3 regions of the Vogesella lacus genome follow, and region 1 is predicted to be linked to each of the others. Evidence: predicted binding sites of a transcription regulator. Region 1 holds the regulator's gene; each other region holds the start of a gene.
The links. Region 1 encodes sigma-54, which starts transcription at its own class of promoters, with help from an activator protein. Its sites were predicted from a motif close to CTGGCACGCTTCATGCTT; they were not measured.

Region 1 (10,048 bases):
AAGCAATTTGACCCAACTCCTTAGTGTGTTGGCTGACAGATTGGTGGTGTCGATACGATGGCCGAGCTCACGCAGATGTTCGAGCATTTCCCGTTCGAGATTGATGCACTCTTCTACGGTCAGACCGCTGCCAGACAGCGGATGTCTTCTTCTGGTTTCGGAGAAACGTTTGACCAGTGTGTTGTCGCTGGCTTCGAGAAAAATCAGGCGAGTATCAATGCCCTTGCTGCGCAGTGCCTGCATGGCACTGGGCAAGGCGGCGAGTGTCGCAGCAGAACGGGTGTCTACACTGATTGCCAGTTTGGGTTGTAGCTGATCATCGTGCAGGCTGACGACGTCTTCCAGCAACACGGCCGGCAGATTATCAACACAGAAAAAATCATTGTCTTCAAGCAGGCGCAGGGCAACCGATTTACCCGAACCGGAAAGGCCACTAATCAGAATCAGTTGCATGCTCTTGCTCACGTAACAAACTGGTATGTCTATCGATAAACTCTCTGGTGCTGTCGATACCGCGTAGCTGCAGGATGTAATTGCGCACAGCGGCTTCAACCAGTACAGCCAGGTTACGGCCGGCGGCAACGGGCAGGATGACCTTGCGCACCTTCACGCCCAGAATATCCTGAGTCTCGGACTGGATATTCAGCCGGTCGAGGGTTTGCATTGCCTGATCATTGGCTTTCATCAGGTGAATGATGAGTTTCAGCACCTTTTTCGGGCGAACGGCTGTCTCGCCAAAAATGGTGCGGATATTCAGAATGCCGAGGCCACGTACTTCAAGAAAATCACGCAGTAGGGCAGGGCAACGACCTTCCAGCGTTTCCGGGCCAATCCGGTACAGTTCGACCGCATCATCGGCCACCATGCCATGGCCGCGTGAAATCAGTTCCAGCGCCAGTTCACTCTTGCCCATGGCGGAGTCACCCATGATCAGCACGCCGACCTCGAGTACATCAAGGAATACGCCATGCATGACGGTTGAAACTGCCAGCGCTCGGGCCAGATAGATGCGCAGGACATCCATCAGATAGGGACTTTCCAGCGGGGTGCTCATCAGTGGCACGCCGTGGGTATGGCAGTAATCACGCAGCAGGTTGGGCACGTTTTGGGCATTGGCGACAATGACAACGGCCATGCTGCGGTGAAACAGCTGGTCAAGCGCGGTTCTGGCGGCAGCCTGTTCCAGCTTGTTCAGGTACTCCACCTCGGCAAGACCCAGCACCTGTACCCGGTTGGGGTGAATGAAGTTCAGATGTCCCACCAGTGCTTGGGTGGGTCTTTGTTCATCATTCGAAATAAGGTTATCGGCACCCGAACGACCGGCGATCCAGCTCAGATTGAGCTTGTGCTGATTTTCCTGATAGAGGCGGCGTACGCTGATATTAGGCATGGTCACTCTGGCCGCAGATCAGTTCATAAAGTTGTTCTGCATTACTTTCCGGGCTGTTCATTTGCTCGCGCAGGCTTCTGCTGGAGAAGCGCTGGGCGAGTTCGGAAAGTGCCTGCAGGTGAATATCTGTCGCCTGGTCCGGCACCAGTAGCACAAACAGCAGGCTGACCGGCTTGTTATCCGGGGCGTCAAAGGCGATAGGAGTGCTCAAACGGATGAAAACACCGGTGGCTTCTTTCAGGCCCTTGATGCGGCCATGAGGTATGGCGACACCTTGACCAAGTCCGGTCGAGCCCAGTTTTTCGCGGGAGAACAGGCTGTCAAAAACATCACTGCGGGCAATGCCCTGTGAGTTTTCAATCAGGATGCCGACTTGTTCAAACAACCGTTTCTTGCTGGATACATCCAGCCCGACCATGACATTTTCTGGAGAAAGGATTTTGCTAATGAGGCTCATCTTGCGTGGTGCCAGTAAAGAACGTTGGCCATTCTACGCTTTCCGGCAAGATTTCAATAGCCGATCAGGACGTAAGCGTGGTGGATTGTTTCAAACAAAAAGAACGGATAAGAAATCTTATCCGTTCTTGTCTTTGCAGGGTATCAGAGGGCTGCCTGATCCTGAATGATAGGGCTGACGCGGTGGTCAACCTGTTTTTCCTTGAACTTCAGAACCTGACGATCAAGCTTGTCTGCCAAGGCATCGATGGCAGCATACATATCGGCATCCGTCGCTTCGGCGTGGATGTCTTTACCCGCCAAATGCACGTTTACTTCGGCTTTCTGTACCAGTTTGTCGACAGACAATGTCACGTTGACACCGATAACATTATCTACATGCCTGGTAATCCGCTCCAGCTTGCTTTCTACATATTCACGCAGTGCTGGGGTAACTTCGAGGTGGAGACCGGTAATCTTGAGGTTCATACCCTTTACTCCTTCTTAAAGTGTCGCGAACGAAGTGTCGCGACTCAAGAAAATCAAAGTGACTTGCGTTGGCTGACCGGTGGTATCTGCATCGCTTCCCGGTACTTGGCAACCGTTCTTCTGGCTACCTGTATGCCCTTGGCGACGAGATGGTCTGCAATCGCACCGTCTGACAACGGCTTTTTATTATCTTCATGATCGATGAGTTGCTTGATGATGGCCTTGATGGCTGTCGCCGAACACTCACCGCCACTATCGGTATCAACAGAGCTGCCGAAAAAGTACTTCAGCTCAAACAGGCCTCTGCTGCACAAAAGATATTTTTGCGTGGTTACCCTGGAAATGGTTGATTCATGGAGTCCAAGCTCATCTGCGACATCCCGCAGAATCATCGGGCGCATGGCTACTTCGCCCAGCTCGAAGAACTCTTGTTGTCTTTCGACTATAGATTCCGCCACTTTCAGGATGGTGTCAAATCGTTGCTGAATGTTTTTGATCAGCCACCGTGCCTCTTGAAGTTGACCACCCAGATCGTGGCTGGTTCCTTTCTGTTGTAGCAGAGAGGCATACATCTGGTTGACACGAAGTTTGGGCAGGTTGGCCTGGTTTAGCCGGGCAACCCATCTGCGGCCAACCTTGATCACCCGGATATCCGGTGCAACGTAGTGGGTTTCACCGTGGTCAAAGCCACTGCTCGGGCGCGGGCGCAGGCTGGTGATCAAGCCGTGAGCGGCTTTCAGTGTCGGATCGTCAATGCTCAAGGCCCGCTTCAACTTGATGAAGTCACGGTTGCCCAGCAAGTCAAAATGCTGGCTGACAATGCTTGCGGCCAACTCGCGCGCGGGGTGCTTGTCATGGGGGGCATTGTCGAGCTGTAACAGCAGGAATTCCTGCAGATTAAGACTGGCAAAGCCGACGGGCTCCAGTTGGGTCAGCAGGCGACGCAGGCAGGACAACTCTTCCAGCTCGACATCCAGCTCAAGCGGCAGCTCGGCGAGTATCTCGTCCAGAGGGCTGGAGAGGTAGCCATCATCATCGAGCTCGTCGATCAGCAGGGCAATCAGGGCGCGGTCACGCTGGCTTAGTTGTAGTTCGCCGGTCTGGCTTAACAGGTGCTCGCGCAGCGAGGGCTTTTTCGGGGCGCTGAGGATGGGGTCAAACTCGTCATCATCATCGTGATTGCTGCTACTGCGGCTGCCCCAGTCAGCAGGCTCGTCAAATGCACTGCTGTTATCACTATCTTGTGAGGCGTTTTCTTGCGGGGTTTCCGGAGCTGTTTCGGCCGGTTGGTTGCGCTCTGGCCATTCGCTTGGCGGCACCAGCTTTTCTTCGCTTTCTTCCTGGCGTTCCAGCAAGGGGTTTTCCAGCAGATAGCGCTCCAGCTCGGAGCCCAGTTCGAGTGTGGACATCTGCAAAAGCTTGATGGACTGTTGCAGCTGCGGCGTCAGCGTCAGCTGTTGACTGGTCTTGAGCTGGAGGGTCTGTTTCATGCTTGTTTACAGATGGAAGTGTTCGCCCAGGTAGACACGTCTTACCTGTTCATTTTCAACGAGTTCGCCCGGCAGGCCGGAGGCCAGTACGCCGCCTTCCGAGATGATGTAGGCGCGGTCGCAGATGCGCAGGGTTTCGCGCACGTTATGGTCGGTAATCAGCACGCCGATGCCGCGTGATTTCAGAAACTGGATAATCTTCTGGATATCGATCACGGCAATCGGGTCAACGCCGGCAAATGGCTCGTCCAGCAGGATGAAGCGCGGTCGGGTGGCCAGTACCCGGGCGATTTCCACGCGGCGGCGCTCACCGCCAGACAGTGCCATGGCGTTGCTTTCACGCAGATGGCCGATGTTGAGATCGTCCAGCAGCAATACCAGCTCGTTTTCCAGCTCTTCACCGCGCAGGCCGGTGATCTCGAGCACGGCCTTGATGTTTTCTTCTACGGTGAGTTTGCGGAAAATCGATGCTTCTTGCGGCAGATAACCCAGCCCCATGCGCGCGCGCTGATGAATCGGCAGGTGGGTGATCTCCTGCTTGTCGAGTTCGATACGGCCGTCATCGGCAGCGATCAGGCCAACGACCATGTAAAAGCTGGTGGTTTTGCCGGCGCCATTCGGACCCAGCAGGCCGATCACTTCGCCACTGCTGATGTCCAGCGACACATTCTTTACGACGGTGCGCTTTTTGAAGGTCTTTTTCAGCTGGCGGATGGAAAGCGTGCTGCTCATGGCTTGCTCTTGGGTTGCAGGATCACGGTGACGCGGCCGGTGCTGCCGTTGGCGCTGCCATTGACTTCATAGTTCTCGGTCGCGGTGTTGTAGACAATGCGGCTGCCGCTGACCGAGTCCATGCCACGCTTGATACGCGCATTGCCGGTCAGAATGGCAAGGTCGCTGCCATTGTCGTATTGCACGCTGTTGGCCGAGCCTTCAACGAATTCGTTGCTGCCATCAATCTTCTGGCGGAACTTGACCGGGCCGCCACTGGCTTGCAGCTGCTGCTGGCCCTTGTTATCGCGTACCACAATGACTTTGTCGGCCTGAATCAGCAGAGTGCCTTGTTTGACATCGACATTGCCCTCCCAGACTGTGGTGCCTTTTTTCTGGTCAAGCGTGCCTTTGTCGGCGCTGATTTCGATCGGTTTGTCACGATCGGCCTTGTCGGCATGAGCCGGAACGGCAAGGCAGCTGATCAGTAACAGGGCTGGCAGGCTATGGCGCATAGAAGATCCTAACATTGGACAGAAATTCCAGAGTCTGGCTGTCCTGGCGATAAATGAAACCGGTGGCATTGAGCCTGGAGTTTTGCTGGGTCAATAGCAGCGGTGCCTGATTGCGTACTTCATGCTTGTTGCCATCCAGCTGCATGCTGGAGGTCTGCAGTACGATCGGCGTTTTGCCCGGCTGCTCCTGCTCCCAGCGGACATTGTCTTTCAGCTCGGCCAGCTTTTCCTGACGGTGGTAAGTCGCCGTCGAGGCGTTTACCGAGAAGTCGGCCTTGCCGTTCTGATAACGGGTCAGCAGTGGCTCTTGCACAAAGACCAGCGGATTGCGGGGCAGTTGCCACAGCGATTTGGCGTACAGGCGCTCTTGCAGCATGCCATGCTCGTCATACTGGCGCGCCTGCAGATTGCTGATGGTGTATTCCGGCTCGTTCAGATTCAGGTCTGGCCGGGCGAAGGGCTGCTGCGTCGTAACGATGTGCAGGTATAAGGCCAGCAGCGCCATGCCTAGCGTCAGTCCGAGCGGAAAGAGTCGTGCAGCGCGATTCATGCCAGATAGCTGTTCATCAGTGCGTCAAAGGTGCCCTGTGCCTGCATGATCAGCTCGCACAGCTCGCGCACTGCGCCGCTGCCGCCGTGATTGCCGGTGACAAAATGGGCATGCTGGCGCACGAAGCTCGGTGCCGCCGGAACGGCAACCGCGAGGCCAACCTTGCTCATTACCGGCAGGTCGATCACGTCGTCACCGATGTAGGCGCATTGTGCGGCAGTCAAGCCGGTTTTTTGCAGCAGGTCGGCAAAGGCGACACGCTTGTCGTGCACGCCTTCATAGTAATGATCAATACCGAGGCCGCGAGCGCGATGCGCTACGCTTGGGGCGGCACGGCCGGTAATGATGGCCAGTTGTACACCGGTAGACTGCAGCATTTTCAGGCCATGGCCATCCAGGGTATTGAAGGCCTTGAACTCTTCGCCGGAGGCGGTAATGAAAATCCGGCCATCGGTCAGCACGCCATCTACATCCATGATCAGCAGGCGGGTTTGCTTGGCCAGTTCGTTAATCGTTTGCATTGTCAATCTCAGATAACGCCTGCCTTCAGCAGGTCGTGCATATTGAGGGCGCCGAGCAATTGCCCGTCCTTGCCGGTTACCAGCAAGCCGTTGATCTTGTGTTGCTGCATCAGGTGAGCGGCCTCGCTGGCCAGCAGGTTGGCCGCAACGGTGCGCGGGTTTCTGCCCATCACGTCATCAATGTAGAGCCCGGCCAGATCCAGCGTGCGATCCAGCGTGCGGCGCAGGTCGCCATCGGTGAAGACACCGATCAGCTTGCCTTCACGGTCGCAAACGGCAGTCATGCCCAGACCTTTCTGGGTCATTACCAGCAGCGCTTCCTTGAGACTGGCACCGGATTGCACCTGCGGCAGGGCTTCGCCACTATGCATGATGTCGCGAATGTGTACCAGCAGCTTGCGGCCAAGACTGCCACCGGGGTGGGAGAGGGCAAAATCCTCGGCCTTGAACTGGCGGATTTCGAGCAACGCTACTGCCAGTGCGTCCCCCAGCGCCAGTGCGGCGGTGGTGCTGGCAGTCGGGGCGAGGCCCAAAGGGCAGGCTTCCTTTTCGACGCCGGCATCCAGATGGATATTGGCCTCACGTGCCAGTGTGGATTGTGGGCGGCCGGTCATGGCGATGATGGGCGTGCCCTTGCGCTTGAGCGCTGGCAACAGGGCGATGATTTCGTCGCTTTCACCAGAGTTGGACATTGCCAGCAGGATGTCCTTGTCGGTAATCATGCCAAGGTCGCCGTGGGCGGCTTCGGCCGGATGCATGAAAAAAGCCGGTGTGCCGGTACTGGCCAGTGTTGCGGCAATCTTGTTGCCGATATGACCGGACTTGCCCATGCCGCTGACAACTACACGGCCCTTGCATGCCAGCATCAGTTCAACACTGCGGACGAACTGCTCGTCCAGTCTTTCCGAGAGCCTGGTAATGGCGGCTGCCTCGATTTGCAGCGTTTCTCTGGCCAATTGCAGGCAAGTTTTTGGGTCAATTTTCATAGTCGGTAATTATATCAGCTTATAATCACTCGGCACCTGTCAGCTGGTGCAAGATTTGCTTAATAACCATTGCCCTCAGGCCAGGAGTGTTGTTCCGGATGCATGACCTCTCACCTATTGTTCTTGTCTTGCTGGTTGCAGTACTGGCGGTAACCGCCTGCCGCAGCCTGCGAGTCCCCCCCATGCTGGGCTATCTGGTGGTCGGTTTTATTGCCGGCCCCGGTGTCATGCACCTGATACCCGAGGGGCCGGAAACCGAGTTTCTGGGTGAGATCGGCATTGTCTTCATGATGTTCTCCATCGGCCTCGAATTCTCGCTGTCCAAGCTGCGCGCCATGCAGCGGCTGGTGTTCGGAGTGGGGGGCTCGCAAGTCGCGCTTACCATGCTGGTGATCGGCATCATAGTCTGGTGGCTGAGCGGTAGCGGTCTGGCCGGCTTTGCAGTGGGTGGTGCGCTGGCGCTGTCTTCGACGGCGATTGTGCTCAAGCTATTGTCCGAGCGCGTCGAGATGGCGCAGCAGCATGGCCAGCTGGCGGTTGGTGTGTTGCTGTTCCAGGATCTGGCGGTAGTGCCGTTGCTGATCTTGCTGCCGGCTTTTGCGGCCAACTCTGATCAGCTGTGGATGGATCTGGGTCTTGCCTTGCTGAAGGTCATCATCGTGATGAGCCTGTTGCTGGTATTTGGCCAGCGCCTGATGCGGCCGTGGTTTCACATGGTGGCCAGCAAGCGCTCCAGCGAGCTGTTCATGATCAATGTCTTGCTGGTGACCTTGGGCGTTGCCTACCTGACCCAGCTGGCCGGCCTGTCGCTGGCGCTGGGTGCCTTTGTCGCCGGCATGCTGATTTCCGAAACCGAATACCGCTATCAGGTTGAGGAGGACATCAAGCCCTTCCGCGACATCCTGCTGGGTTTCTTCTTTGTCACCGTCGGCATGAAGCTCGATGTCGGCGTGCTGGTCGAGCAGTCCGGCAGCATCATGGTGATGCTGTTGCTGCTGTTGCCGGTCAAGATCATCGTGATTTTCCTGCTGGCACGTGCCTTCGGTCATCGCGCCAAGGATAGCCTCAAGGGTGCGCTGGCCCTGGCGCAGGGTAGTGAGTTCGGCTTTGTCCTGCTGGCGCTATCCGGCAATCTGGGCTTGATCAGCAGTGAAGTCGAACAGTCGGCGTTGGCCGCAATCGTATTGTCGATGTTGCTGGCACCGTTCCTGATCCAGTACGCCGACCGCATCTGCAAGCTGGTGATCCGCGAGGACTGGGCGCAGCAATCGGTCGATCTGCACCAGATTCTGGTGCAGACCATGGCCAAGGACGAGCACGTGATTATTTGCGGCTACGGTCGTAGCGGTCAGTCGCTGGCGCGCTTGCTCGAGGCCGAAGGCATCTCCTTCTTTGCATTGGATCTGGACCCGGAGCGCGTGCGTGAGGCATCCGAAGCCGGCGATCCGGTGGTATTCGGCGATGCGGCCAAGCGCGAGGTATTGATGGCAGCCGGCGCGATGCGCGCCAAGACCGTGGTGATTACCTTTGCCGATACCCATGCGTCCGAGCGCATTATTCATGTGGTGCATGATTTACGCCGTGATCTGCCGGTGATTGTGCGCACGGTGGATGACAGCGATGTCGAGAAGCTGCGTGCTGCCGGTGCCGACGAAGTGGTGGCCGAGGTGATGGAAGGCAGCCTGATGCTGGCCTCGCACGCACTGATGGTGCTCGGCGTGCCGATGAGCCGTGTGCTGCGCCGTATCCGGAGCGTGCGCGAGCAGCGCTACAGCCTGTTTACCGGCTTCTTCCGCGGGGCCAGTGACGATGCAGAGGGGCTGGATGACAGCGAGCAGCCACGGCTGTACAGCATTCCGCTGATTGCCGGTGCCAGTGCGGTTGGCCGCTGTATCGGTGAATTCAGGCTGGATGATATGGCTGTCGGCATTCGCGGCATTCGTCGTGGTAACCGCCGTATCAACGAGTTTGACAGTGCCTTCGAGCTGGAAGAAGGCGATGTGCTGGTGTTGCTGGGCCGTCCGGCGGCGCTGGCGCAAGCTGAAATCCGTCTGTTGCAGGGGGATTGATGACTGCCTGCAAACTGGTTTATCAGGATCCGCGCTTTTATCTGGTCAGTAAGGTGGCCGGCGTCAGTTTTCATCAGGATGACGATGAGGCCGGCCTGCTGCCGCAGGTGCGCGAGTTGCTGAATGATGAAGCCATCTGGCCGGTGCATCGCCTCGACAAGGTCACCAGTGGCCTGTTGCTGCTGGCGCGCAGCAGCGAGGTGGCCGCACAGCTGGGTGCCGCCTTTGCCGAGCGGCGTGTCAACAAGTTTTATCTGGCGCTGTCAGCGGCCAAGCCCAAACGCAAGCAGGGCCTGATTCGCGGCGATATGCTCAAGGCGCGCGGTGGCGCCTGGCGGCTCAGCGAAACGCTGGCCAATCCGGCCATTACCCAGTTTTTCAGTTTCAGCCTGACGCCGGGCCTGCGCCTGTTTGTGCTCAAGCCGCATACCGGCCGCACGCATCAGCTGCGGGTGGCGATGAAGTCGCTGGGTGCGCCGATCTACGGTGACGAGCTGTATGGCGGCGCACAGGCGGATCGTGCCTATCTGCACGCCTGGCGCATCCGTTTCGCGCTCGATGGCGACTCGTTCGACTTTTGCGATCTGCCGGATAGTGGTGAAGCCTGGCCGCAAGAACTGCTGGCCGCGACACTGCAGCAGCACGAAGCTGCCAATCTGCCGTGGCCAAGGCTGCCGGGCTTGCCGGATGCGGCTGGCGCGATGTAGGCTGTAAGTGCGGCACTACAAGGCCGCACTTACGGAGTCAAACATGAACCTCAAGGCTTGTTTATCCCGTCAAGCCGTGCACTACGGTTCACCGGCGGGCAATTGGTACACTCTTGATGTCGTCCTCAACGACGACTTCCCGCACGCCTGATCTTGCTGGCAGCCGCCCGGCTGCGCGCTTTCAT
Region 2 (10,048 bases), on a different contig from region 1:
TCAGGATCACCGGCGCGGTGAAATTGACCATGGTTTCTTCTTCGACGCTGATCGCCTCATCGCCCACGCAAAACAGATCACGCGCCTGCTGCACGCCGGCATTATGAATCACCACATCCAGCGGCTGGCCGGCCAGCTTCCGCGCGAATTGCGCGATGCTGTCGGCGCTGCGCATATCGCAGACCTGCCAGTTGGCCGCTGGATATTGCTCGCGCGCGGCGGCCACGCTTTGTTCGCTGCTGGCAGTGGCAATCACCTTATATTGCTGCGCCAGGCACAGGGCCACCAGTTCGCGGCCGATGCCGCGGCTGCCGCCGGTAATCAGTACTGTCTTAGCCATGGGTCACCTCGCGCACAAAAGTCAGGTCCAGCGGCGCAGCAAAATCCACCCGCCCCAGATACTCGATGTATTTGCCGCGACGATTCAGATCGCGCGGCTCGAGCAAGCCGTCAATCGCCGTCAGCAGCGGCTTGTCGCCGGCAAAATGAAACACGGTGGCACCAAACAGCAGCCGCCGGAACCAGTTGTCCGGCATCAGCTGCACTACGCTGTGGCCGCCCTGCTGTTGCAGGCGCAGGGTCACGCCGGTTTGTGCCTGCACTTTCAGCACGGCATAGGCAAGCTGCAAGGGCTTGCCCGCGCGCAAGGCGGGCCAGTGTCTGGCGATTTCAAACAACGCACTCAGCAAGGTGACGGGTGGCCGCGGCAGCGCCAGCAGGCGTTCCTGCTCGCGGTAGCCGGTGCGATGGCTGCGCAACCGCGTGTGCGCCGCACCAGCCTGCAGCTGTAAGCTCGCACTTTCCTGCAGGTGCGGCTGTTCGTAACTGGCTTGCTGCAGGCCGGCAGCGGCCGACCACGCCAGCTGCTCCAGCGCGACAGGCGGCGCACCTGCCACGCCCTGCCAGTGGCGACTGGCCTGAAACTGCTGCTCGCCACTTTGGCTGATCTGCAGGCGGTAGTCGAAAATGGCACGGCCGGCATGGTGTCGCCGGTCATGTACGCTGGCATGCACATCGGCCAGCAAGAGTGAGGTGGATGGCTTCATGATTTTGCTCCGGGTGGTGATGAGCAAAAAATAGCCGCCTCCGTGCAGAAACGATTGAATATTCGCGCCAGATTTCAGCCCGGCCGGTGCGACAAAGCGCAGACAGAAAAATGGCCGCCAAGCACCGGCTTGCGGCCAACCTTTCCTGCTTTTGGCAAAAGCGGTGCGCTCAGCTGCGCTCCAGCTCCCACAGCGCTTCCTGCAGCGTCGCCATGCGCGACTCCAGCGCATTGCCGGCATCGGCCAGCGCACGGTTGTAAATCAGCGGGCCGATGCGGCTGGCGATATGCAGCAGCAGCGCCTGCGCTTCCAGCCCGCCCAGCTCGGCATCGTGCTCGGCCGCCAGATACTGTTGCAGTTCGGGGGCCAGTGCATTCAGTTGCGACTGGTCGAGAAAGACATCCTGATGCTTCATGGCGAGGCCCGGCAAAAAAAGAAGCGAGTGTCGCCGCAGCTGCCGCCGCTGGCAAGCCGTCCGCACAAAAACAAAAGACCGCCACAAGGGCGGTCTGGCATGACGGGCATGCGAGTGAGGCTCAGCGCCCCCGCTGCTACACCTCTCCACAGTCTGCAACAGCGCGGGGCCTGATCCGTCTGGCCTGCCTTAGGCAGGCCTTGTTCAAGTGTCAGGTCAGGCAGGCAGCTCGATCCAGCGCGGGCTGGTCAGCGCCGCCGGTTGCAGCACGGCATCCAGCTGTTCGCGGCTCAGCAGGCCACGGCGCAACACGATGTCGTAGACGCTGCCACCGCTCTGGTGGGCTTCCATCGCTACCGCCGTTGCGGCGGCGTAGCCGATGTAGGGATTCAGCGCGGTGACCAGGCCTACCGAACGGTGTACCGATTCCAGCAGGAAATCCTTGTTGGCGGTAATGCCATCCACGCAATTCAGCCGCAGGGTGTCGCAGGCGCGCGCCAGATGGTTGACGCTGCGGAACAGGCTGTAGGCTATCACCGGCTCGAAGGCATTCAGCTGCAGCTGACCGGCTTCGGCCGCCATGGTGACGGTCAGATCGTTGCCGATCACTTCGTAAGCCACCTGGGTCACCACTTCCGGAATCACCGGATTGACCTTGCCCGGCATGATGGACGAACCGGCCTGCCGCGGCGGCAGATTGATCTCGCCAAAACCGGCACGCGGGCCGGACGACAGCAGGCGCAAGTCATTGCAGCTCTTGGACAGCTTCACCGCCACGCGCTTGAGCACGCCGGACAGCTGCACGAAGGCACCACAATCCTGAGTCGCCTCGACCAGATCAGGTGCGGTTTCCAGCGCAAGGCCTGTCAATGCGGCCAACCTCTGGCACACCAGCGGCGTGTAGTCAGGGTGGGCGGTAATGCCGGTGCCGATAGCGGTGGCACCGAGATTGATTTCCAGCATCAGGGCGCTGGCTTCGCGCAGGCGCTGCTCGTCCTCGCCCAGCATCACGGCGTAGGTGCGGAACTCCTGACCCAGCGTCATCGGCACGGCGTCCTGCAGCTGGGTGCGGCCCATCTTCAGCACGTCGGCAAATTCGTCAGACTTGGTGGCAAACGAGCCACGCAATGCGGCCATCGCCGTCAGCAGGCGCTGCACGCCCCAGTAGGTGGCCAGTCGCAGCGCAGTCGGGTACACATCATTGGTGCTCTGGCCCATATTGACGTGTTCGTTCGGGTGCAGATGCTGGTACTCGCCTTTGCCGTGGCCAAGGATCTCCAGCGCACGGTTGGCGATCACCTCGTTGGCATTCATATTGGTCGAGGTACCGGCCCCGCCCTGAATCACGTCCACCACAAACTGCTCGTGCAGCTTGCCGGCGCGGATTTCCTCGCAGGCCGCCACGATGGCGTTCTTGTGCTGGTCAGACAGCAGGCCCAGCTGGTGGTTGGCTTCGGCCGCGGCCTGCTTGATCACCGCCAGCGCGGCAATCAGCTCGCTGTAGCTGGCAATGGTCTGGCCGGTAATCGGAAAATTCTCGATGGCGCGCAGGGTATGCACGCCCCAGTAGGCAGCGGCAGGGACCTCGCGGTCGCCCAGCAGATCGTGTTCGGTACGGGTGTTCATGGTGTCTTTTTATGGGGACAGGTGTTGTGCTGTGCACTGTAGCCCCGCGCCTGCCTTTACCGCCAATTCCGATTGCCGATTGCCTCATGCAAAAAATGCATGACCTTGAATTTGCTGTTTGCAATCAGGGCTTTTCTGCCGATCAGCTGCCAAAAATCAAACCATGCGGCCAACTTGCACGCTATATCTATTGCTTGACTGTGCACACTTCGGCACCAGCCTCATGCAGTATTCATAAGCAGAAACTTATGGAAGCATTTATTATCCATTTAAGAACTCCCTCGCAGGCTCCAGCATGCCCACACTCACACGGACAAAGTCATTTCTGGCTGGCGGCATGATCTGGCTGCTGCAGTCAGCGGCCATGGCAGGGGCTATTCCGGTGCAGATCCTCGCGCAGGCTTTTCCGCCGCTGCAGTATGAATCCAGCGATGGCCAGGGTGCCGGCTTTGCCCACGACTATGTACTGGAGGCACTGCGAGAAACCGGTGGCAAGATGGCCGTCGCCAGCGGTCCGGTACAGTTCATGCCGCTCAAACGTGCACTGTCCGAGGCAGTGCGCGAACCCAATACCCTGGTGCTGAGTGTGGCGCGCACGCCGGAGCGTGAAAGCCAGTTCATCTGGATTGAAGAAGTCGCGCCCTACAATATCTGGGTGTACAAGCGCAAAGAGCAGAAACTGCCCGGCCTTGCCGCCGACAGCCTGATCGGCCGCGGCCTGCGCATCGGCGTACAGGATGGCTCCAACTTTCACGAGTGGCTGAAACAGCGCGGCGTCGGCAGCAGCGGCGACAACAATACGCTGGACCTCGTCGCGCAGAACGACCTCAACTTTCGCAAGCTGCAACTGGGCCGCATCGACCTCCTGGCCCAGCCCTCCATCAGCTATCGCCTGCGCATGAAAGAGCAGGACATCCCGCTGGCCGCCTTCGAGCCGGCCTTCCGCATTGCCGAACTCAGCCAGCCCCTGTGGCTGGTGGCCAGCAAGAACAGCGACCCGCGTTTTATCGAGCAGCTGCGCCGCTGTCTCGACAAGCTCAAGGCCAATGGCCGCTGGCAGGCACTGCAACAGACCTATCAGTTGGATACAACCGCCAAGCTGCCCAACTGAGTTCAGATCGCCGGATAACGCGTCGCCAGACTGCGCCACCAGTCATCGAGCAAGGCCTGCTCGTGACGCAGATCGCGATACAGCCGGATCTCCATAGCCAAGGACCACTCCTCGCCGCCGGCCGCCAGCAACTGGCCGCTGGCCAGCTCGCGCTGCACGGTACTCTGCGGCAGAAACGCGAGTCCATGCCCTTCCAGTACCAGCGCCTTTTGCACCTCGGCCATATCGGTTTCGAAACACTCCTGCAGCGCACAGGCTGCCGGTGCCCGCTGCAGGATCAGCTCGACCATGCGGCGCAGATAGGCATTGGCCCCATAGGCAATAAAGGGCAAAGGCGCGGCGGCATCGCCCGGCAGACACCAGCGCGGCCGGCCCCCGTCCACCACGCTATAGGGGCGGAACACCTCCTCACCCAGCAAGAGGCCGGCATAACGGCCTGGTGGCAGCTCGACCGGATGGCGCGGATGGTGGTAACACAGCAGCAGATCGGCCTGGCCTTCGGTCAGCGCCAGCACGGCATCGTGCACATTATGGGTCAGCAGCTGCCAGCTGATGCCGGCCAGCGCCGGCTGCTCGCGCGCCAGCCAGCCGGGCACGAAACCGAAAGACAGGGTATGCGGCATGGCCAGTGTCAGCTGCTCCTTGCCGGCTTGCAGGCCGCGCAACTGGTTGCGGGTGGCCGACAACTCGCCCACCAGCAATCTGGCCTTGTCGCGCAGCATCTCGCCAGCCGGCGTCAGCCGCGTCGGCCAGGTGGTACGGTCGATCAGATCCGCTCCCAGCCAAGTCTCCAATGCCTTGATACGGCGCGAGAACGCCGGCTGCGTCAGATGCCGCAGCTCGGCCGAACGGGTAAAACTGCCGGTTTCGGCCAATACCAGAAAGTCTTCCAGCCAACGCGTATCCATCACAGCCCCCGGCAAGTTTGATGGCGCATGCTAACGCAAGCCACAAGAAAAAACCGCCCGGTAAGGGGCGGTTTTGCTCTGTCGATCAAGCCTGCTGGCTGACCGCAATGCCGTGCGGCACGTCTTCGCGGCGTGGCTCGGGATCGATATCGTCGTCCTCGTCCAGCTGCGGCTGGGCAGCACCCAGTTGCTTCTCGCTCTTGGCTACCACGCAAGAGGCAATCGCATTGCCCAGTACATTGGTTGCCGAGCGGCCCATATCCAGGAAGTGATCCACGCCCAGCAACAGCAGCAGGCCGGCTTCCGGAATATTGAACTGCGCCAGCGTCGCGGCAATCACCACCAGCGAAGCACGCGGTACACCGGCCATGCCCTTGGAGGTCACCATCAGGATCAGCAGCATGGTGATTTCCTGCGACAGCGTCAGGTCGATGCCGTAAGCCTGGGCAATGAAGATGGTCGCGAAGGTGCAATACATCATCGAGCCATCCAGATTGAACGAATAACCCATAGGCAGCACGAAGCTGGCGATACGGTCGTTACAACCGAAACGCTTCAGGCGGTCCAGTGTCTTCGGATAGGCGGCTTCGGAACTCGCGGTCGAGAAAGCCAACAGCGCCGGCTCGCGAATCGCGGCCAACAGCTCGAGCACGCGACGGCCGAGGAACAGCGAACCCATCGCCAAGAGCGCAATCCACAACAGGCCCAGCGACAGATAGAACTGCGCCATGAAGCTGCCGTAGGTCGACAGAATGCCCAGACCCTCTTTCGCCACCATGCCGGCAATCGCGGCAAACACGGCAAACGGAGCAAAGTTCATCACATAGCCGGTGACTTTCAGCATGATGTGCGCCACGGCGTCCATCGCGTCGATCAGGCCCTTGGCCTTGTCGCCAATCGCGGCAGCGGCACTACCGAAGAACAGCGAGAACACCACGATGGCCAGAATCTCGTTCTTGGCCATGGCTTCGAAAATGCTCTTCGGAATCAGGTGGCTGATGAAGTCCTTCAGCGTCAGCGCGCCCTTCTCGATGCCCGAGCTGGCGGTCACCTCCGGAATCGGCAGGCCCAGGCCCACGCCCGGCTGCAGCATGTTGACCATGACCAGGCCCAGCAGCAGCGACACCAGCGAGGCGGTCAGGAACCACGCCATCGCCTTCATGCCGACGCGGCCAACAGTGGCCGAGTCGCCCATGCGGGCAATGCCCACCACCAGGGTGGCGAACACCAGCGGCGCGATGATCATCTTGATCAGGCGCAGGAAGATATCAGTCAGGATGGAGAGCTGATCGGCAAACGTCTTGATTGCCTCGGGGCCGCTCGCCATCTCACGGTAGCCAAATCCGACAATGACACCCAGCAGCATGGCCAGCAGGATCATCGCGGTCAGTTTATTTATTTTCATAGAGAGGTTTCCCTGTATTGCACGGTGAAATCCTCCTTTGTAGTCGGGCTCGTGCGGTCTTTGCCGCTTGCGAGGGGCAATAAATTAGCAAAAGCCGTGCCAATATACAAATTCACATATCAACAATGCAGAAACCACTGTCAATACAGACACTTGCCAAAAGCATGACCTGCCCGGCCGCCTGCGGCCAACATCGCCACTGATCGGCAATCCGTGCAGCCATGAAAAAAGCGTCCGGAAATCCGGACGCTTTTCGCTATACAGCCCGATAATTCAGCGCGCCTGCACCAGCCAGTCCGCCGTTGCCTCGGCCGCCTGAAACTCGTGCACCACGGCCTGCAGCTCGCTGAAAGCACGCGGCGCATCCAGCGCATCACAGGCACTGCGCAGCTCGGCCAGATGCGCGGCCAGCGTGGGCTGTGGCAGGTGATACTCCTGCGCCCGCATGATGCGCGGGTGATTGGTCGGCAACACGTTGTCGCCGATCAGCAGCTCCTCATACAGCTTTTCGCCGGGGCGCAGGCCGGTGCAGCGAATCTCGATATCCCCCAGCGGGTTGGCCGCATCGCGCACGGTCAGGCCGGATAGGTGAATCATGCGTCGTGCCAGATCGATGATCTTCACCGGCTCGCCCATATCCAGCACAAACACATCGCCGCCCTCGCCCATCGCGCCGGCCTGGATCACCAGCTGCGCCGCCTCGGGAATAGTCATGAAGTAACGGGTGATGTCGGTGTGGGTGAGCGTCACCGGCCCGCCGCTGGCAATCTGCTGGCGGAACAGCGGCACCACCGAGCCAGAGCTGCCCAGCACATTGCCAAAACGCACCATCACGAAACGGGTGTGACTGCCGGCCGCATGCCGTGCCTGCAAGGTCAGCTCGGCCAGCCGCTTGGTCGCGCCCATCACATTGGTTGGCCGCACCGCCTTGTCAGTCGAAATCAGCACGAAAGTCGCCACACCGGCAGCCTCCGCCGCACGGGCGCAAGTGTCGGTGCCAAAGGCATTGTTGAGAATGCCGGCCACCGGATTGTGCTCCACCAGCGGCACATGCTTGTAAGCCGCCGCGTGGTACACGGTCTCGACGGCAAAGGTTTGCATGATGGCCGTCAGCCGCGGCAAATCGGCCACGCTGCCCAAGAGCGGCACCCGCGGCACGCCGGGCGCGAGCTTGGCCAGTTCCTGGTCAATCGCATACAGCGCAAACTCGGTCAGCTCGAACAACACGATGCGGCTCGGGCGTTGGCGCACGATCTGGCGACACAGCTCGGAGCCGATCGAGCCACCCGCACCGGTCACCATCACCACCTTGCCCTTGATGTTGGCCGCAAGCAGCGCCTCTTGCGGCGGTACCGGATCGCGCCCGAGCAGATCGTCGATCTCCACCTGACGCAGCTCGTCCACCCGCACCTCGCCCGATACCAGATCAGCCATGCCCGGCAGGCGCTGGATGGCGATGTGCAAAGGCTCCAGCTGCTCCAGAATCTGCCGTTGGCGACCGGCTGCCACCGACGGCATCGCCAGCAGAATCACCTCGGCCTCGGTGTCTTCCACCAGTGCGGCCAAGGTGGCCGGGTCGTGCACCATCAGCCCGCGGAAGGTGCGGCCCCACAGCTGCGGGTTATCATCGACAAAAGCCATCGGCCGGTAGTCGCGCCCCGCCTGCAAGGCCGCCATCAGCTGCAAACCCGCCTGCCCCGCACCGTAGATGATCACCGGCCGGCGCGGCGCATCTATCGCGTCGATCCGGCGCACGAGGCCACGCAACAAGAAGCGGCTGCCGCCGATATAGGCCATCGCGAACACCCAGAAAATCACGATGGAGGTGCGCGGGAAAGCATTGATGCCGGCCATCAGCAAGATCGCCATCAACACCAGCGTGGCCAGGCTCACGCCGGTGAACACGGTGTAGACGATGCGGTCATCGAGAAACTTCAGCACCGCGCGATACAGACCCAGCTTGATGAACAGCGGAATCACCCACAGCGCCGGAATCACGAAGATCCACCAGTAAGGATCGAGCTTGGCATCCCAGCTGCCACCGAGGCGCAGGAATACCGCGCACCACATCGCCAGCGGCAGCAGCAGCGCATCGAGCAGCATCAGCAAAGCCATCTTGTGATGGCGGGAGAAGGAAAGCAGTTTTTCCAGCATGTGAAACCTTAATATGGCCACGAAATCAATATTCAGCGCGACACGATCTTGAGCAGCGTCGCCAGAATGATCTGCACATCCCCCAGCAGCGAATAACTGCGCGCATATTGCACGTAATAATCCAGTTTCTGCGGCAAGATTGTCCGGATATACATCTCTTCAGGGTTGGCCGCACGGCCGAGAATCTCGTTCTCGTCGATCATGCGGATCGACGCCCAGTCGGTAATACCGGGGCGTACCGACAGCACGATCTCGCGCACAGCATCCGGATAGTGCGCGACATATTTCGGCACCTCGGGGCGCGGGCCGACCAGGCTCATATCGCCAAACAGCACATCCAGCAGCTGCGGCAATTCGTCCAGCTTGGTCTTGCGCAAGATGCGCCCTGCCCGCGTGACGCGGCTGTCTGCGCCCACGGTCAGCTGGCCTGCGGCTTCGGCATTCATCTTCATGGTGCGGAACTTGTGAATGCGGAACAGCTGCCCGCCACGGCCAACCCGCACCTGGCGGAAAAACACCGGCCCCGGCGAATCCAGCTTGATCCACAGCGCAATCGCCAGCAGCAGCGGCCAGATCAGCCACAGGCCGGCCAGCACCGCCGCAAGGTCGAATAATCGCTTGAGCAGCGGCGAGCCGTGAGTCACAGCCAAGGTTGGCCGCAGCGTGTCGGGGACTTGCTTGTTATCTTGCTGATCCATCACTTGCCCAGAATCTCGCGCACCGCCGCAATCACGCGGCTCTGGTCATCGTCGCTCATGCGTGTGTACAGCGGCAGCGTGACTTCGGCCTCGAACGCCGCATCCGACACCGGAAAGTCCTCGCGCTTGAGTTCATAACCGTCGCGCCACACCGGCTGGCGATGCAGCGGAATGAAATGCACCGAGCAGCCAATGCCGCGCTCTGCCATCGCCACGATGAAATCATCACGGCTGATACCGGCTTCCGGCTTCAGCCGTACCGGATACAGATGCCAGGCGTGGTTGCTGCCCTCGTGCACCGGACGCGCCGGCAAGATCAGCGGCAAATCGGCCAGCTCCGCATCAAAGCGTGCGGCCAAGGTTTCGCGCTTTTGCAGGAAGGCATTGATCTTTTTCAACTGGTGAATGCCCATCGCCGCCGCGGTGTCCGGCATGTTGTACTTGAAGCCCGGCGCGACCACTTCGTAAAACCAGGCTGGCGTCTTCGAGGTGTAGCGGTCAAACGCATCGCGGCTGATGCCGTGCAGGCGCATGATCTTGCAGCGCGCGATGATGTCCTTGTTCTTCGACACCACCATGCCGCCCTCGCCGGTGGTCATGGTCTTGTTGGCGTAGAAGCTGAACACCGTCACGTCGGTATCCAGCGTACCGATCAGCTTGCCCTTGTAGTAAGTCGGCATCGCGT
Region 3 (10,048 bases), on a different contig from region 1:
GCACGCCACGCGGCCGCATGGCGACGGCGCTGGCTTACCAGCATTTTGGTTTGCCACAGAAGGATTGATGTGGCGGGCTTGCCACGGCCGGCAGGTGTGAAGCTGAGGCAAAGCGCTGACTTCGACGTACAATGCGCGGCTGGAACAAGTCGGCAAATTGTGAGGATAGGTAATGTTCTATGCCATGTTGGCAGTAACGCTGGGGGTGGCACTGGTGACTTCGGTGCTGGTGGTGCGCTTCTTTGATGGGGCGATGAAGACCATTCTGGCACGCATTGTCGGCCCCGAGCTGGGTGAGGCCTGGCGCAAGTATATGAGCTTCGCCATTGTGGTGGTCGGCGTGTCCGGCGGTGTGCGCATCTGGGATCTGGAAAAGTTCATCCCGAATGGCCGCGAGAATGCGGTAGAGATGACCGGTGTGCGCTGGACGGTGCAGATTTACCGCACGGCCATTGATACGCTGTCGCAGATCGCCTGGGTAATGCTGCTGTTTTTCCTGTGCACCATGGTGGCTTATGTGATCGTGCGTGCCATCGAGTCGCGCCACGACAAGCCGGATCAGTCCTGATCCCTGAGCAAAGGTTGGCCGCAATGAAAAAAGCCCGGAGATTCCGGGCTTTTTTCATTGCGGCCAACCTTGTTTACAGGGTGACCATATTGTCGCGGTGAATCAGCTCGGGCTCGACCAGATAGCCGAGTACGCCCTCGATATCGCGGGTGGCCTTGCGCATGATGAGGCGAGCCTCTTCCGAGCTGTAGTTGACGAGGCCGCGCGCGACTTCTGCACCTTGCTGGTCGCAGCACACTACGGCATCGCCGCGCAGGAAAGAACCTTCCACCGCCAGCACGCCGATAGGCAACAGGCTGGTGCCTTTTTCACGTACGGCCAGTGCCGCGCCATCATCCAGCACCAGCTTGCCGGATAGCTGCAGATGATCGGCCAGCCACTGTTTGCGGGCGGCCAGGCGGCTGGTGGCGGCAATCAGCTGGGTGCCGATGGCTTCGCCATCGGCCAGACGCGACAGCACATCGGCTTCGCGACCGCAGGCGATGACCGTATCGGCACCGCTGCGTGCGGCGCGCTTGGCGGCGATGATCTTGGTGTACATGCCGCCAGTACCGACGCTGGAGCCGGCACCACCGGCCATTTGTTCCAGCTCGGGCGTGCCGGCACGCGCTTCGTGCACGAATTCGGCATCCGGCTTTTTGCGCGGGTCGGCGGTATACAGGCCTTTCTGGTCGGTGAGGATCACCAGCGCATCGGCTTCGATCAGATTGGTTACCAGTGCGCCCAGCGTGTCGTTATCGCCGAAGCGGATTTCGTCGGTCACTACCGTGTCGTTTTCATTGATGATGGGCACGACATTCAGCGCCAGCAGGGTAGACAGCGTGGTGCGGGCATTGAGGTAACGCAGGCGGTCGGACAGGTCTTCGTGGGTCAGCAAGACTTGGGCGGTTTTCAGGCCATGTTCGCGGAAGGCGCTTTCGTAAGCCTGGCACAGCCCCATCTGGCCTACCGCGGCGGCGGCTTGCAGCTCGTGTACTGCCTTCGGGCGTTTGGCCCAGCCCAGGCGCTGACAGCCTTCGGCAATCGCACCGCTGGAAACCAGCACTACTTCCTTGCCACGGCGTTTCAGATCGGCAATCTCGCTGGCCCAGCGTGCCAGTGCGGCCATATCCAGGCCTTTGCCATCATTGGTGACGAGGCTGGAGCCGACCTTGATGACGACGCGAGTCGCACTATGAATGACCGATTGCATGCTGATTTCCCGAGAATGGCAAAACAGGCAGTGTAACCGAACTATTGCGGATGGTGCGGTGCGGCAGGCTGGCTCTCGTAGCGAAATTCGCACAGCTGATAAAAGCTGCTTTGCTGGAACAGACGGGTCAGACGCAGGCGCTGTTCGCCTTTGCTGCTGAATACCCGGAACTCTTTCAGGTCTTCGAATTGCCGCCCGGGCAGCAGCAACAGGCTGGGCTGATCCAGCACATCGATGGCTGGCAGCAGCAAGGCCATTTGCGGCCGGTCTTGCAAAAAGGTAATGACCGGAATGGTCATCGCGGCATTGGCGCGCTGGGCAATGAACTCGACACCGAATTCGAGCAGGGTGCCGTGGTGGATGTTGTTGATCCAGCGGATCAGGCCGGGCTGCCACGATTGTTCGCCGGTACGCAGCATCACCAGTTCGCCGCAGCGGATATTGTGCTGGCTGTGCATGCCGCGCAGCTGCATGCCCTGGCTGCTGAGGTTGACCATGCTGTAGTGCGCTGGCGGCGGAGGTGGTGCAGGGGCTGTTGATGTGTTTTCGCTATCGTCCCCAGTGTTGTCCCAGGAGGGCGGTTGCCAGTTATCAAGGTTGGCCGCAAACCAGCAGGCTTGTATCTGGCTGACCAGCTGTATTTCCTCATGTTTCTGATAGCGGGTACTGCGTCGGGTCTGCGGGCTTTTCCATTGCTGCAGCAGATTCTTGGTCAGCAAACGTTCGTCGGCCGTGTCATGACTTTTCTGGGCAAAGTGCATGCGGGTCAGCACGGCGATGCGTTCGTGCAGCAAGGGCAGGATGGCGTTGGTGTCGGCATGCCACCAGAAGTTATGGCTTTCGAGTGCGGGCCGCTTGCCGCTGACAAAGCGTGGCGGGGCGTCGAGTTCCGGATGAAACAGGAAGGCAGCCTGCTGATTATCGTCAGCCGGATGCAGGGCCAGCAGCGGCGCATACTTGCGGATCATGGCTTGCAGCTGCTCCTGCTCGGCCTGGGCAAAGCGGTTGCTGGCCGTCATGCCCAGCAGGACAATCTGGCGGAACAGCACGGCAGGCCCGTCCTGCAAGCGGCATTCGCGCTCTTCCTCTGGTGACTCTTCGCATGCCAGTTGCCATAGCTGATAAAGATCATGCCAGTAGCCCTGTGGCAGTGGCAGATAGTCGCTGGCGCTGTGGAAAGCCAGCGTCCGTGCGCTGTGCATCGCATCAGTCAACAAAGAAATCTTGCTGCGATAGCGTGCCAGCAGCCAGTTGCTGGCGTAGCGTTCGACCACAATCAGCTTGTCGAGACGATGCAATGACCACCACAGGCTTTGTGCGGTTTCCGCACACTTCCAGGAGCGGGATGGCTGCACCAGCAGGTAATGGCGCTGCTCTTGCCGTAGTGCCGGCAGGATTTTCTCGATGGTCTGCAGAAAGTGCGTTCGAAGCTGAATCCGTCGTGACAGCTCAAGCTGGCATTGCAATAGCTGTTCGACTTGCTCAGTCAGTAACTGGGCGCAGTATTGCGGCTGGGCAAAGGGCAGCATGGCCAGCCATCTGGCCAGCTCGTCCGGGTCACTCATCGCCAAGGCGGCATCGTCATTGGCTTTTGGCAGGTTCAGGCTTCGCATGGCGATTCCAGATTGGACTCAGGGCAGCACAGTGTCTGCCTTGCTGTCAGTCCCGGTTGTGCTACCCAGCTGTTCGAGTATCAGCAGGCAGGTATCCCGGATTTGCAGCATATGAGACTGTTCAATGATATAGGGCGGCATGATGTAAACCGTATTGCCGATAGGGCGCAGCAGACAGCCTTGCTGTAGTGCCAGCTGGAAGCTGGCAACACTGAAATCGGCCCGATCGCTGACGACCTCGAATGCCCATATCATGCCACAGTGCCGGAAGTTTTGTACCGAACCATGTGCGGCGATGGGCGCCAGAATATTGCTGAAGCAGCTTGCTGTCTCTTTGTTGCGTTCGAGTATGTTGTCCTGCTCGAAAATGTCGAGCACGGCCAGTGCTGCCCGACAAGCCAGGGCGTTACCGGTATAACTGTGCGAGTGCAGAAAACCACGGCTGATTTCATCGTGATAGAACGCATCATAGATTTGGTCAGTGCTCAGGACGCAGGACAGAGGCAGATAACCACCGGTAATGCCTTTGGACAGGCACAGAAAGTCAGGGCGGATATCTGCCTGCTGGTAGGCAAACATCGTGCCGGTGCGGCCAAAGCCTACTGCAATCTCGTCGGCAATCAGGTGAATGGCGTATTGATCGCACAGCTGGCGTACGCGTTGCAGATAAACCGGGTCATACATCGCCATGCCGGCTGCGCCCTGCACCAATGGCTCGAGGATGATGGCGGCAATTGTGCTACCTTCATTTGCCAGCAGAGTGGCCAGCTGGTCGGCACAATGATGGGCATGTTCGATCGGGCTTACACCACTGCCTGCCTGGCGCCAGTCAGGTGTGCTCACCCGGATGTTTTCTTTTAACAGCGGCGCATAGGTCGACGAGAAAATCGGTACATCGGTGACGGCCAGCGCACCCATGGTTTCCCCGTGGTAGCTGTTTTCCAGCGAGATGAAGCGTTGCTTGGCGGTTTGTCCCTGATTTTTCCAGTAATGAAAACTCATTTTCAGGGCAATTTCAGTGGCACTCGCGCCATCCGAACCATAAAAGGCGTGACTAAGGCCGCTGAGTGCGGCCAACCTTTCGGATAATTCAATCACTGGCTGGTGCGTAAAGCCTGCCAGAATCACGTGCTCAAGCTGTTCCAGCTGATCGTGCAATGCCGCCTTGATCCTGGGCTGGTTGTGGCCAAACAGGTTGACCCACCAGGAGCTGACTGCATCGATATAGCGATTGCCATCAAAGTCCTCCAGCCAGATACCATCGCCCTTGGCGATGGGGATGATAGGCAGCGTTTCATGGCGTTTCATCTGGGTACAGGGGTGCCAGACGGATTGCTTGCTGCGGGCTAGCCATTCGTGGTTAAGGGACATGGTTGGGCTTTCGTAACTGACAATTTTCGGCACAATCATGACTGAAGTTGTCATGCGTTGTCAGTTGTTACGTGATGAATGCTCGGGACTGGAGAATACGGTTCTGCGCCAGGTTGGCATAGTCTTGCTTTGCATTAAACTGGTACGGGTTTTGCTGATGTTTTTTCGCCAGCAGCTTCGCTGGATTATGGGGCAGCATGATGCAGCGAGGTTTTACGCTTTTAGAACTGATGATTGTGGTAGCAATTGTGGGCATTCTTGCTGCCATAGCCATTCCGGCTTATCAGGATTATACTCGCAGAGCATATTTGACTGAGGCTTTGAGTATCGCTTCTGGCGTGCGTGCTTCGGTCGAGGAGTATCGTGCAAGCATGGGAAGCTGGCCTGGCAGTAATGCTTCTGCCGGGATCGCTTCAGCCACGGATTACTGGGGACAAGCCATTACCCGGCTGGATCTGGTTGCATCAGGCAGCATTGTACTGATACAGGTTGAGCTAAATCAGAAAGTATCCAGTGGTGCGCATATGTGGCTTGAGCCCCTGGAAAATGTTTCTGGGGCATTCGTTTGGAAGTGTCATGGTGATGCCGGCATCGATCGTCTGATGCCAAGCAATTGTCGTGATTGATTTGAGGCTGTTTTTTAGTTTTCTTAGGAGATTTTCACCATGAAGAAAGTACAACAAGGTTTTACCCTGATCGAGCTGATGATCGTTGTGGCGATCATCGGTATCTTGGCGGCTATTGCAATTCCTGCTTATCAGGATTACACCAAGCGTGCGCACGTTTCTGAAGGTCTGCAGCTGGCTGGCTCTGCCAAGACAGCGGTTACTGAATACTATTCGGCTAATGGTGCTATGCCGACCACCAATGCCTCAGCTGGTATGGCTTCGGCTACCGATATCAAAGGTAATGCGGTTGTTTCTGTTGCTGTGGGTACCTCTGGTGTCATTACTGTTACTTACAACGCTAAGGTGGCGTCCAATGCTGAATTGACAATTACTCCGAGCGCGTCTTCCGGCTCCATCACTTGGGCTTGCGCTGCGTCCGGTACTATCTTGCAGGCAAAATGGCTGCCTGCTAGCTGCCGCAGCTAATATCGTGCTTTAAGTTAATAAATGGGGTGCCTTGGCACCCCATTTCTGTTTTGTGTATTCATGAAAATCAAAACTGATCATCTACTACTTGCTGCACTGGTATCTATCAGTGTATTGCCTTTTCTGAATGTGATGCGCTATGCCCCAATGCCGGATTGGGGGAGCAATGCGACAGCGATATTGATGATAGTGCTGGCCGGTGCTTGCGGTTTGTTTGGGCGTAACTCTTTGTGCCGTAATGAGCCTTGGCATCTGCCTCCGTTTCTTGTCTTGGCAATCAGCTGGTGGTTGCTGGTTTTTCTGCCTTACAGCGCGCTGCATTCCGGACTGTTGCCGATGTCGGAAATGGCAGCAATTCTGATGGCCATCTTTGCTGCAGGTATCTTTGCGTCTTTGCAGCAAACGCTATCAAGAGAGCGGATTGTCGGGGCTTTGGCCTGGGCAGTCCTGGCTAGTGGCTTGTTGCAATCTGTCATTGCTCTGCTGCAGTTGCTGCAGCTGGCCGAGCTGGCCAGAGGCTGGCTGATGTTTACAGTAAATCACGACATCATCGGCAACATCTCGCAGCGTAATCAGCTGGCTCATGTTCTTACCTGGTCAGGGTTGGCTGCCGTTTACCTGTGGCAGCGTAAAGTCCTAACCGGTGCCTTGGCGCTGGCGATCATGTTGGTGCTTGCTACTGTCATTGCCTGGAGTGGTGGCCGATTGCCCATCGCCTATGCAATGGCATTCTTTTGTTTTTCGGTTGTGTTTTTTTTGAAATTGCAAAGTCGCGCACTGGCGATCCGGCTTGCCGTTTGGGCAGCTCTGACACTGCTGATGCAGTATTTAGGGCCTGTCATCGCAGATGCCCTTACTGGCAGAGCATTGGGTTCCGGCTTGGCGCGGCTCGCTGGGGAAGGTTTTGGTGAGCGTAGGCAGGTCGAGTGGCAAAAAGCCTGGCTCTTGGCACAGCACTTTCCATGGTTTGGAGTTGGTTTTGGTGAGTGGGCTTATTATTCAACATGGCTTGAAGCATTTGGTGGCTTTGCCAAGGTGCCTGAGAGTAGTCTTTTTACCCATAGTCATAATCTGTTCTTCCAGCTGCTTGCAGAGACAGGTTGGCCGGCAACCTTGTTTGCCGCAGCTGCAGTGGCTTATTGTCTGTGGCCATATCTGCTGCCACGTAATCACAGCCCGGAGAATGTTTTCCTGCTGATGCTGGCAGTGGTGTTATTGATCCACTCGCTGTTTGAATATCCCTTGTGGTATCTGCCGTTTCTGGTTGTTTTCTTTTTTGTACTGGCACTCAGTCCCAGAGAGGTCATTGCGCTGGAAATACGCTATCGCATGCGCTGGTGGGGGCAGTTGCTGTTGGTGATCTTGGCCGCAGGGTATTTGCTGACAGCCTACCCGGCTTACCGGACGATTCTGGATAGCCAGGCGCCGGGTCCCGACGCTAAGGTCAATGCGGAGAGTGTCGACAGAATTTTCTCCGTTGCGCGCAACCCCTTCTTTGTTTTCGAGGCCGAGCTTGCGTTGAGTAACTATCTGGTGCCTACCGCCAGCGATGTCGCCATCAAGCTGCATCATTACGAACAAATGGTCAGATACCGCCCATATCCCTCCCTGCTGACCAATCTGGCGATTTTGCGAGCATTGGCCGCAGATCCGGCTGGTGCGAAAGATGCGATGACGATGGCAATCTCTGCTTATCCGGCAAGTTTGCCAACCATGTTGCTGGTACTGTCGCAATATCGGGAGCACGAGATTCAGCCATTGAAACAGCTGGTATTTTCGGCTGTAAAACTGTCCAAAGAGAAGGGCGACAAGGCAGCTGTGGCCAGTGTCGCCAGCAGTTATCTGGATCGACCCTTGCCATGAGAGTCAAGCTCGGGGCATTCAGGTATGCTCGCGTTTTCTGTAGCTGGTCCTGATCATGTTTGAGCGAAGTTCACGCTTGAGATTGTCAGCCGGATTGTTGCTGGCCATCTCGTTTTTACCGTTTTTGTCCCGCTTTCACTATTTGCCCCTGCCGCAATGGTGGGGCGAGATTTCCGTTGTGATTCTGGCTGCGCTGGGAGCGATTCTGTCGCCTGCCAGAATACTCGGGATTCCCAGAGTGGCGATCTGGCTGGTGCTGCTCGCGCTGGTTTGGGCGCTGCAGCCGCAACTGGTGGCCATCATGTTCCCGGGCATGAATTACGCGGTGGCACTGTCCTTTCTGGCTTTGGCAATGCTGGCCATCGCGTTGGCCAGCCTGCGAGAGGAAATCGGCGAAGAATTACTACTTGTCTATCTCTGTTGGGGGCTGGTTATCGGTGCGCTGTTGCAATCGCTGATCGGCATCATCCAGTGGAGTGGCCTGGTCCAGTCTTTGGGCGGGCTACTCTTTTATGACAGCGCGCATCCGACCAGTAATATCTTTGGCCATATCGGGCAACGTAACCAATACGCACATTATCTGAGCTGGGGCATGGTTGCCGTGGCATGGTTGGCAGCAATCGGCCGACTCGGACGCGTGATGGCGATTGCTCTACTGTTATGGCTGGGCTTTTCTGTGGCGATTGCAGGCTCGCGCACGGCCCTGCTTTATATCGTGATCATCTTGGGGGTGTCAGCGATCTGGCACTGGCGATTCAGAGAAAATACGACACGACAGGCATTATTATGGCTGACTCTGGCGGCTTTGGCCTTGTTCGCCATGCAGTTTGCCCAGCCGCTATGGCAGTGGTTGTTTGCCGACGGCGGCACGCATGGGGCAAGCGGTATCCAGCGTCTTGCGGCCAACTCTGATGGAATGGGGGCAAGAAGACTGGCGGAGTGGCATAAGGCGTGGTTGAGTTTTGTCCACGCGCCGCTGTTCGGCATTGGCTGGTCGCAGTTTGCCGCCGAGAGTGTGCGTTTGCAGTTGATGCCGATTTTTGCCGATAGTGGTGTCAATAGCGGGCTGTTTACCAATTCGCACAACCTGCCGCTGAATTTGCTGGCTGAAATGGGGGCTATCGGCTTTGCCGTGTTTGCTCTGGGCTTGCTCTGGGTATTGCTGCCATTCTTTGGTAAGCAAGCCAAGCCTCATCATCAGCTCGCCTTGCTGCTTTTGGGGATCTCGCTGACACACAGCATGCTGGAATACCCGCTGTGGTATCTGTATTTTCCTGCGGTACTGACAATCGCTCTGGCGCTGGCGCCGGGTAATCCGAGCGTTGAGGTCTCTTGCCCGCGCTTGCTGCAAGGTGTTGCCGTATTGATGCTGTTTCTGTCGGTCTACGGCAGTATCCGTTACGTTAATCTTCAGGACTTGTATCAGCCGAGCCAGCCCGAAGAGCAGCAGGCCTTGCTGGAGATCGCCGGCAAGGAGCCTTTGTTTGCCTTTCATGCAATGGCAATGCTGGATGATGTGGTGAGGCCATCGGCACAAACGCCGCCTGAGCAGCGACAGTGGATTGCGCAGATGGTCCGAATGCGGCCGTATCCGGATGTCTTGCGTAAGGAAGCGCAGTTTCTGGCACTAGAGGGCAAGCAACGCGAAGCCGCCTTGACCATGCAGATGGCACTGGCCTCGTTTCCGACTTACGCACAATTCTTCAGTCGTGCTCTGGCTACCAGCGAGCCGGCCTGGGCGAGTCTGCAATTGCAGGTTGAGCATTTCCGGCAAACCAGTGGTAACTGAATAAAAAAAGACCGCCAGCGGCGGTCTTTTTTTTCGGCAGTAGCGGCATCAGGCGTCGATGACTGCGCCGGCACTCAGTGCCAGCTTCATTTTACCCAGTGCCTTGGCCTCGATCTGGCGAATGCGCTCGGCAGACACGCCAAACTCGGCAGCCAGATCATGCAAGGTAGCACCACCATCATCGGCCAACCAGCGGGCCTCGATGATGCGGCGGCTGCGTGGATCCAGCGTGGCAAGCGCATCCAGCAGACCATCGCTTTGCAGATGATCGAAAGCGCGACGCTCCAGTGTGACGGTGGGTTCGTTATGCGCGTCAGCCAGCCAGTCAATCGGCGCGTAACCATCTTCGTCATTGTCATCGGCGAGCAGGGCAATATCCTGGCCGCTCATCCGCGTTTCCATCTCGAGCACTTCTTCAGGCTTGACACCCAGATCGGCAGCGATCTCCTGAGCTTCGGCATCGCTGAGGGCGGCAAAGCTTTTCTTCATGCTGCGCAGATTGAAGAACAATTTGCGCTGTGGCTTGGTGGTGGCAATGCGGACCAGACGCCAGTTGCG

Region 2: the regulator sigma-54 is predicted to act here: its motif matches at 6,597-6,614, upstream of ACZ9W6_RS16460 (dicarboxylate/amino acid:cation symporter).
Region 3: the regulator sigma-54 is predicted to act here: its motif matches at 4,884-4,901, upstream of ACZ9W6_RS07385 (pilin).

The regions. Positions count from the first base shown of each region.
Region 1 is NZ_CEETQT010000007.1:94,823-104,870, forward strand. Features, by position in the region: gene rapZ (RNase adapter RapZ) at 1-453, opposite strand, end outside; gene hprK (HPr(Ser) kinase/phosphatase) at 434-1,390, opposite strand; gene ptsN (PTS IIA-like nitrogen regulatory protein PtsN) at 1,383-1,847, opposite strand; gene hpf (ribosome hibernation-promoting factor, HPF/YfiA family) at 1,991-2,314, opposite strand; gene ACZ9W6_RS10485 (RNA polymerase factor sigma-54) at 2,368-3,804, opposite strand; gene lptB (LPS export ABC transporter ATP-binding protein) at 3,811-4,536, opposite strand; gene lptA (lipopolysaccharide transport periplasmic protein LptA) at 4,533-5,030, opposite strand; gene lptC (LPS export ABC transporter periplasmic protein LptC) at 5,020-5,580, opposite strand; gene ACZ9W6_RS10505 (KdsC family phosphatase) at 5,577-6,101, opposite strand; gene ACZ9W6_RS10510 (KpsF/GutQ family sugar-phosphate isomerase) at 6,110-7,087, opposite strand; gene ACZ9W6_RS10515 (cation:proton antiporter) at 7,186-9,156, shown strand; gene ACZ9W6_RS10520 (TIGR01621 family pseudouridine synthase) at 9,156-9,863, shown strand.
Region 2 is NZ_CEETQT010000014.1:47,101-57,148, reverse strand. Features, by position in the region: gene ACZ9W6_RS16490 (SDR family NAD(P)-dependent oxidoreductase) at 1-340, opposite strand, end outside; gene ACZ9W6_RS16485 (hypothetical protein) at 333-1,046, opposite strand; gene ACZ9W6_RS16480 (DUF2164 domain-containing protein) at 1,216-1,461, opposite strand; gene aspA (aspartate ammonia-lyase) at 1,678-3,087, opposite strand; gene ACZ9W6_RS16470 (substrate-binding periplasmic protein) at 3,425-4,198, shown strand; gene ACZ9W6_RS16465 (LysR family transcriptional regulator) at 4,201-5,106, opposite strand; gene ACZ9W6_RS16460 (dicarboxylate/amino acid:cation symporter) at 5,192-6,511, opposite strand; gene ACZ9W6_RS16455 (polysaccharide biosynthesis protein) at 6,785-8,665, opposite strand; gene ACZ9W6_RS16450 (sugar transferase) at 8,698-9,363, opposite strand; gene ACZ9W6_RS16445 (DegT/DnrJ/EryC1/StrS family aminotransferase) at 9,363-10,048, opposite strand, start outside.
Region 3 is NZ_CEETQT010000004.1:339,093-349,140, forward strand. Features, by position in the region: gene ruvB (Holliday junction branch migration DNA helicase RuvB) at 1-68, shown strand, start outside; gene ACZ9W6_RS07365 (hypothetical protein) at 173-568, shown strand; gene proB (glutamate 5-kinase) at 642-1,760, opposite strand; gene ACZ9W6_RS07375 (hypothetical protein) at 1,802-3,373, opposite strand; gene bioA (adenosylmethionine--8-amino-7-oxononanoate transaminase) at 3,392-4,744, opposite strand; gene ACZ9W6_RS07385 (pilin) at 4,942-5,370, shown strand; gene ACZ9W6_RS07390 (pilin) at 5,410-5,838, shown strand; gene ACZ9W6_RS07395 (PglL family O-oligosaccharyltransferase) at 5,899-7,701, shown strand; gene ACZ9W6_RS07400 (PglL family O-oligosaccharyltransferase) at 7,757-9,490, shown strand; gene rpoH (RNA polymerase sigma factor RpoH) at 9,539-10,048, opposite strand, start outside.